DNA from 2 places in the Mesobacillus jeotgali genome. Region 1 is predicted to be linked to the other one. Evidence: a T-box and tRNA genes for the amino acid it is inferred to sense, from the RefSeq annotation. Region 1 holds a T-box; the other holds one or more tRNA genes.
The links. The T-box of region 1 lies ahead of pheS (phenylalanine--tRNA ligase subunit alpha). A T-box ahead of a tRNA ligase gene usually reads a tRNA of that ligase, here a tRNA-Phe.
Positions count from the first base shown of each region.

Region 2: it has a tRNA-Phe gene. The T-box ahead of pheS (phenylalanine--tRNA ligase subunit alpha) is inferred to sense a tRNA for this amino acid. The anticodon was not compared.

Region 1 is NZ_CP109811.1:3,589,492-3,592,870, forward strand. It holds gene pheT (phenylalanine--tRNA ligase subunit beta) at 1-423, opposite strand, end outside; gene pheS (phenylalanine--tRNA ligase subunit alpha) at 443-1,480, opposite strand; T-box leader at 1,536-1,781, opposite strand; gene FOF60_RS18420 (TrmH family RNA methyltransferase) at 1,843-2,598, opposite strand; gene sspI (small acid-soluble spore protein SspI) at 2,722-2,937, shown strand; gene FOF60_RS18430 (M42 family metallopeptidase) at 3,115-3,379, opposite strand, start outside.
Region 2 is NZ_CP109811.1:3,804,363-3,807,741, reverse strand. It holds rRNA gene rrf (5S ribosomal RNA) at 29-144, shown strand; tRNA gene FOF60_RS19545 (tRNA-Val) at 155-230, shown strand; tRNA gene FOF60_RS19540 (tRNA-Thr) at 246-318, shown strand; tRNA gene FOF60_RS19535 (tRNA-Lys) at 329-404, shown strand; tRNA gene FOF60_RS19530 (tRNA-Leu) at 422-506, shown strand; tRNA gene FOF60_RS19525 (tRNA-Gly) at 529-603, shown strand; tRNA gene FOF60_RS19520 (tRNA-Leu) at 614-702, shown strand; tRNA gene FOF60_RS19515 (tRNA-Arg) at 728-804, shown strand; tRNA gene FOF60_RS19510 (tRNA-Pro) at 822-898, shown strand; tRNA gene FOF60_RS19505 (tRNA-Ala) at 914-989, shown strand; tRNA gene FOF60_RS19500 (tRNA-Met) at 1,013-1,089, shown strand; tRNA gene FOF60_RS19495 (tRNA-Ile) at 1,129-1,205, shown strand; tRNA gene FOF60_RS19490 (tRNA-Ser) at 1,225-1,317, shown strand; tRNA gene FOF60_RS19485 (tRNA-Met) at 1,480-1,553, shown strand; tRNA gene FOF60_RS19480 (tRNA-Asp) at 1,595-1,670, shown strand; tRNA gene FOF60_RS19475 (tRNA-Phe) at 1,809-1,881, shown strand; tRNA gene FOF60_RS19470 (tRNA-His) at 1,919-1,991, shown strand; tRNA gene FOF60_RS19465 (tRNA-Gly) at 2,004-2,077, shown strand; tRNA gene FOF60_RS19460 (tRNA-Ile) at 2,081-2,154, shown strand; tRNA gene FOF60_RS19455 (tRNA-Asn) at 2,168-2,242, shown strand; tRNA gene FOF60_RS19450 (tRNA-Ser) at 2,250-2,340, shown strand; tRNA gene FOF60_RS19445 (tRNA-Glu) at 2,344-2,415, shown strand.

The DNA of each region.
Region 1 (3,379 bases):
GATTCCCTCAGCATACTCCTTCGGTGCCAGCTTGCCTTCAATGCCAAGTTCCTGAAGTGAGCAAATCATCCCGTGGGATTCTTCTCCGCGAAGCTTTGCTTTTTTAATTTTGAAGTTGCCAGGAAGAACAGCACCCACTGTTGCAACGGCAACCTTCTGTCCTTTGCCGACATTAGGCGCACCGCAGATGATCTGGACTGTCTCACCGTTTCCAAGGTCAACGAGTGTTTTGTTTAGCTTCTCTGCATTCGGATGCTTTTCACATTCAAGGACATGGCCGACAACTACGCCCTTCAAGCCTTCATTTAATTTTTCTACGCCTTCTACCTCGATGCCGCTCTTGGTGATTTTTTCGGCAAGCTCTTCAGCAGAAACGCCTTCCAAATCGATATATTCTTGCAGCCATTTATATGATACCAACATGGTTTTACCCTCCTAATCCTTATTCTTCAACTGAAAATTGCTTCAAGAAACGGACATCGTTAGTATAGAAATGACGGATGTCGTCGACTCCATATTTGAGCATCGTGATACGCTCAGGTCCCATTCCGAATGCAAATCCGGTGTATTTCTTTGAATCGTATCCAGCCATTTCAAGAACATTCGGATGGACCATCCCTGCTCCTAGAATCTCAATCCAGCCAGTTCCCTTACATACGCTGCAGCCTGATCCGCCGCAAATTTTACAGGAAATATCCATTTCGACAGATGGCTCAGTGAAAGGGAAGAAGCTTGGGCGCAGACGGATTTCACGGTCTTCGCCGAACATTTTCTTTGCAAAAACTTCAAGCGTTCCCTTCAGGTCGCTCATTCTAACATTTTCATCGACGACAAGCCCTTCAATCTGCATGAACTGGTGGGAGTGTGTCGCATCATCGTTGTCACGGCGATATACCTTGCCCGGGCAGATGATTTTAACCGGACCCTTGCCCTGGTGTTTTTCCATCGTCCTTGCCTGGACAGGGGAGGTGTGTGTGCGCATCAATGTTTCTTCTGTGATGTAGAAGGAATCCTGCATATCACGCGCTGGATGCCCCTTCGGAAGGTTCAATGCTTCAAAGTTATAGTAATCTTTTTCAACTTCCGGACCTTCTTCTACTGTGTAACCCATACCAATGAAAAGATCTTCAATTTCCTCGATGATGCTTGTAAGCGGATGATGGCTGCCGGTCTTTACAGGTCTACCAGGAAGTGTTACATCAATTTCTTCAGCAGCCAATTGCTTTTGGACGGCTGCCTCCTCGAGTTCCTTTTGCTTCACTTCGATCTGGCCGGAAATCGCATCGCGGACTTCATTTGCCAGGGCACCCATTTTCGGTCTTTCTTCAGCCGATAACTTGCCCATTCCTTTTAGCACTTCTGTGATTGGACCCTTTTTTCCAAGATAGGAAACGCGAATATCATTTAATTCTTTAAGGTCGGCTGCTGCGGCGACTTTTTCAAGAGCCTCAGCCTGCAGTTCTTTTAAACGATCCTGCATGGTAAATCCTCCTTCATATTCTTCTTTTTTGAACACAAAAAGACCTCATCCCGGATAAAGGGACGAGGTTCAAGGTTATCGCGGTACCACCCTTTTTAACAGGCAATACTGTTATGTATTACGTGTTCGCTTCATTGAGATAACGGCTTGTGCCGGTGCATCTTTACGCTTAGAGAAGCGGTCCCGATGCCAACTTAGGAGGTGAACTTCGCTTGTATGTTCCATAAAAATGCTTCCAGTCACCGGCATTTTCTCCCTGGATGGCCATCTTCAAGCTACTTTTCTCCGTCAACGTTTTTAAAATATTATTTTTGCTGTTTATTATATTATAATCTAAGCGCAGTATCAAATGGTTTTAGCGCCTATTTTGCTGTTTTTAAATAATATAGCAGAATACCTGCAGCCACAGCGACATTCAGTGACTCACTTTTACCGTAGATTGGGATATAAAGATTTTGCGTTGTTTTGTGCAGCAGTTCTTTCTTTACACCGCTTCCTTCATTTCCAACGAGCAAGGCGAAGGTTTCCTTATTGTCCACTTCCGTAAAAACAACTCCATTCTCAAGAGCAGTTCCATAAACCGGTATGTCCTCAGCTTGTAGTTTAGTGGTCCACTCGGACAGGTCGCCACTTAACACTGGCAAATGGAAATGGCTTCCCTGGGCAGAACGGAGCACTTTCGGATTATACATATCGACACTGCCTTTTCCGACAACGACTGCATCAACCCCGGCTGCATCGGCTGTCCTGATCATCGTACCCAGGTTGCCCGGGTCCTGGACAGAATCGATCAGCAAATAGCTTTTTCCTTTTGTCAGCGTCTGCTTCGGCTGCCGGCATACTGCAAATATCCCCTGAGTCGTTTCCGTATCAGCAAGCTGCCTGCTGATTTCATCCGTCACAACCGTAACAGGAATGGAACCGTAATCAAGACCAGGCGGCAGCTCCGTTTTTTCGCTTAAAATAATTTCTTCTACATCTTCTTTTTTTGTGAGTGCTTCTTCAACTAAATGGAAGCCCTCGACAAGGAACATGCGGGTCTTGTCGCGTTCCTTACGCGTCAGCAATTTTTTCCACTGTTTAACTTGCGGATTTTTATCAGATTGAATGTACTTCAACTCTGGCTCTCCTTTAATATGGCTTGTCAATTTTACTATTATAGCTCAAAACAGATACATAATAAAACCAAAATTGTTAATCCTATAACCATCTTGGTATTTTGAAAGGAGTTTGAACAAAGGATGAACTTAAACCTTAGGAATGCTGTCATTTCAAATGTAGCAGGAAATTCACAGGACGAGCTTAAAGATACGATCGTCGACGCAATCCAGAACGGCGAGGAAAAAATGCTTCCAGGGCTAGGGGTTTTGTTTGAAGTAATCTGGCAAAACGCCTCAGAGGAAGAAAAGCAGGAGATGCTGAACGCTTTGGAAGATGGATTGAAAGGAAAGCAATAATTTGGGAAGGACTCCTTCATTTTGAGGAGTTCTTTTTTTGTTGCTTTTACACCAAGGTGTAAAACGGGAATATCTTCGCATATTTATTTTGGAAGCATCTTCGAAAAGAGCTTCAATGCGAAAACAGCCATCTATAAAAATAAAGATGAGGAAGCCGTCGGCTCCCTCTTTTATTGCTTATTCAAAAGTTATTTTTTCAACTGTTTCTTTATCAAGACGCTTGATGACTTCAACGATCAGCTTTACAGCGTTTTCGTAGTCGTCACGGTGAAGCATCGCTGCATGTGAGTGGATGTAACGTGTCGCAATTGTGATGGACAACGCCGGTACACCGCGATGTGTCAGGTGGATAGCACCAGAGTCAGTTCCTCCGCCTGCTACTGCATCGAACTGATATGGAATATTCAGTTCATCAGCCAGGTCTGTTACAAAGTCACGAAGA
Region 2 (3,379 bases), 210 kb from region 1:
GTATAATAGATATTGTCTTTAAAAAATGTCTGGTGACGATGGCGAGAAGGTCACACCCGTTCCCATACCGAACACGGAAGTTAAGCTTCTCAGCGCCGATGGTAGTTGGGGGTTTCCCCCTGTGAGAGTAGGACGTCGCCGGGCAGTTTCAAATGGAGGATTAGCTCAGCTGGGAGAGCATCTGCCTTACAAGCAGAGGGTCGGCGGTTCGATCCCGTCATCCTCCACCATTATTTACTCACCATGCCGGTGTAGCTCAATTGGTAGAGCAACTGACTTGTAATCAGTAGGTTGGGGGTTCAAGTCCTCTTGCCGGCACCTTTTGTACGAGCCATTAGCTCAGTCGGTAGAGCATCTGACTTTTAATCAGAGGGTCGAAGGTTCGAGTCCTTCATGGCTCACCACTTTTTTGAAATAATATGCGGGTGTGGCGGAATTGGCAGACGCACCAGACTTAGGATCTGGCGCCGCAAGGCGTGGGGGTTCGACTCCCTTCACCCGCACCATTTCTTCAAAAAGCAATATAATGCGGAAGTAGTTCAGTGGTAGAATACAACCTTGCCAAGGTTGGGGTCGCGGGTTCGAATCCCGTCTTCCGCTCCATAGTTCCTAAGCCGGGGTGGCGGAACTGGCAGACGCACAGGACTTAAAATCCTGCGGTAGGTGACTACCGTACCGGTTCGATTCCGGTCCTCGGCACCACCAAGTTAGCTAATGTACTAAATATGCGCCCGTAGCTCAATTGGATAGAGCGTCTGACTACGGATCAGAAGGTTATGGGTTCGACTCCTTTCGGGCGTGCCATTATATTTTCTCTTTATCGGGGAGTAGCTCAGCTTGGTAGAGCACTTGGTTTGGGACCAAGGGGTCGCAGGTTCGAATCCTGTCTTCCCGACCATCCTTTTTATAATTTGGGGCCTTAGCTCAGCTGGGAGAGCGCCTGCCTTGCACGCAGGAGGTCAGCGGTTCGATCCCGCTAGGCTCCACCATAAGTTTTAAAAAATAATAATTTGGCGGTGTAGCTCAGCTGGCTAGAGCGTACGGTTCATACCCGTAAGGTCGGGGGTTCGATCCCCTCCGCCGCTACCAATTTTAATCTGGTTGAACCTATTCAATCTAGGATATCCTGGACCTTTAGCTCAGCTGGTTAGAGCAGACGGCTCATAACCGTCCGGTCGTAGGTTCGAGTCCTACAAGGTCCACCATTTTACTTGATTTTCATACGGAGGTATACCCAAGTCTGGCTGAAGGGATCGGTCTTGAAAACCGACAGGCGGGTAACACCGCGCGGGGGTTCGAATCCCTCTACCTCCTCCATAATTTTATTAAATAGTATCGTCGCGGGGTGGAGCAACGAGCGTTACTTCACTGAATATGCTGCGAGTTGTACCGATCGAGCTGCTACTTGAGTAAGCTTCCTGAGATCGGGACAGTCCATGCTCACTTAGAGCATCAACAAAATTATGTAATTAATATCGTCGCGGGGTGGAGCAGTCCGGTAGCTCGTCGGGCTCATAACCCGAAGGTCGCAGGTTCAAATCCTGCCCCCGCAATCAATTAAGTTCTTTTCAAGTACTGCACTTGAAAAGATCCTGGTCCCGTGGTGTAGCGGTTAACATGCCTGCCTGTCACGCAGGAGATCGCCGGTTCGATCCCGGTCGGGACCGCCATTTTTATTTCAGTAGCTCAGTCGGTAGAGCAGATTGCTCACTTCCTGAATAAGCTTCTGCGGCAATCTGCGAGAAAGACCGAAAGTCATTCGAGCAAAGGACTTAAATAAGTCAAAGTTTAGGCAACAATATTATAGTGGCTCAGTAGCTCAGTCGGTAGAGCAAAGGACTGAAAATCCTTGTGTCGGCGGTTCGATTCCGTCCTGAGCCACCTTATTTAATTTAAATGAAATGCAATTATAGATATGGCGATTGTGGCGAAGTGGTTAACGCATCGGATTGTGGTTCCGACATTCGTGGGTTCGATTCCCATCAGTCGCCCCTTTTTTATATGCGGGTGTAGTTTACTGGTAAAACCTCAGCCTTCCAAGCTGATGTAGTGGGTTCGATTCCCATCACCCGCTCCATGAGGGCCTATAGCTCAGCTGGTTAGAGCGCACGCCTGATAAGCGTGAGGTCGGTGGTTCGAGTCCACTTAGGCCCATTTTTTATATTATTCCGCAGTAGCTCAGTGGTAGAGCACTCGGCTGTTAACCGAGCGGTCGTAGGTTCGAATCCTACCTGCGGAGCCATATTTCTGGGGAAGTACTCAAGAGGCTGAAGAGGCGCCCCTGCTAAGGGTGTAGGTCGGGTAACCGGCGCGAGGGTTCAAATCCCTCCTTCTCCGCCATAAGGCCCCTTGGTCAAGCGGTTAAGACACCGCCCTTTCACGGCGGTAACACGGGTTCGAATCCCGTAGGGGTCATAAGAAAAGCTGTTAGCAATTATGCTAACGGCTTTTTTTCATTTTCATGTAATTTTGGATTCCAGGTATTTAATCCAAATGTACTTTTGAATTGCTATCTTTCAATACATCAAGCAGCATGCACTAAGAAAGAAATAAGCTGTTTAAAAGTGGCTAATATATTATTGCCCGGTTAGTGGTGCAAGAAAAAAACATTATGTGACTGGTTAAGGAGGTAAAGGTAAAACCGGTAACAAAATTAGTTTATTCCCACTTATGAAGATTCTGGCTCAAAACCGGTAACATAAAGAAGAAATATGTGCCTCGTTATGAGAGACAAGTTCAAAACCGGTAACATAAAGAAGAAATATGTGCCCCGTTATGAGAGACAAGTTCAAAACCGGTAACAAAAAGAAGAAATATGTACCTCGTTATGAGAGACAAGTTCAAAACCGGTAACATACGAAGAGGTATATGCCCGGTCAGTGATAGGAAGAGAAATCCCGTCACATAAAGTAGTAGTGTTGGGGATTATTATAATGTCCGAATAAGCGAGAGTAAAGCCAAATAATACGTGTTTCATAACAGACTCAATCAAAATGCCCTTACTTAGCTACCCACACAATACTGCTAGCTCCATGTCATAGCAACTCCAACCTAGGATCCTCACTTAAATTTAGAATCACGACACAAGTCACTTCCTCCAAAAAGATGAAAACGTTATCAGTGGAAAACATTTTTTCTCCTATTTCCTCTATCAAACCTAATAAATTCAACTAATCTTTCTAATGAATCATTATTCATTTTTGAACTTTCGTTCTCCAAATTTCGCGTAATTGGAAGATTTAGTACATTAAAGCGCTACCATTTTAGTGGTTTTGTCGAAATTTAATTCTTTCTAAGTATTATTGTCGAAATATTAAAAAAATGTTTACAAGGAATTCCTTAAGGTAACTAGAATACTACTGAAATAGGCAGTTTCTTT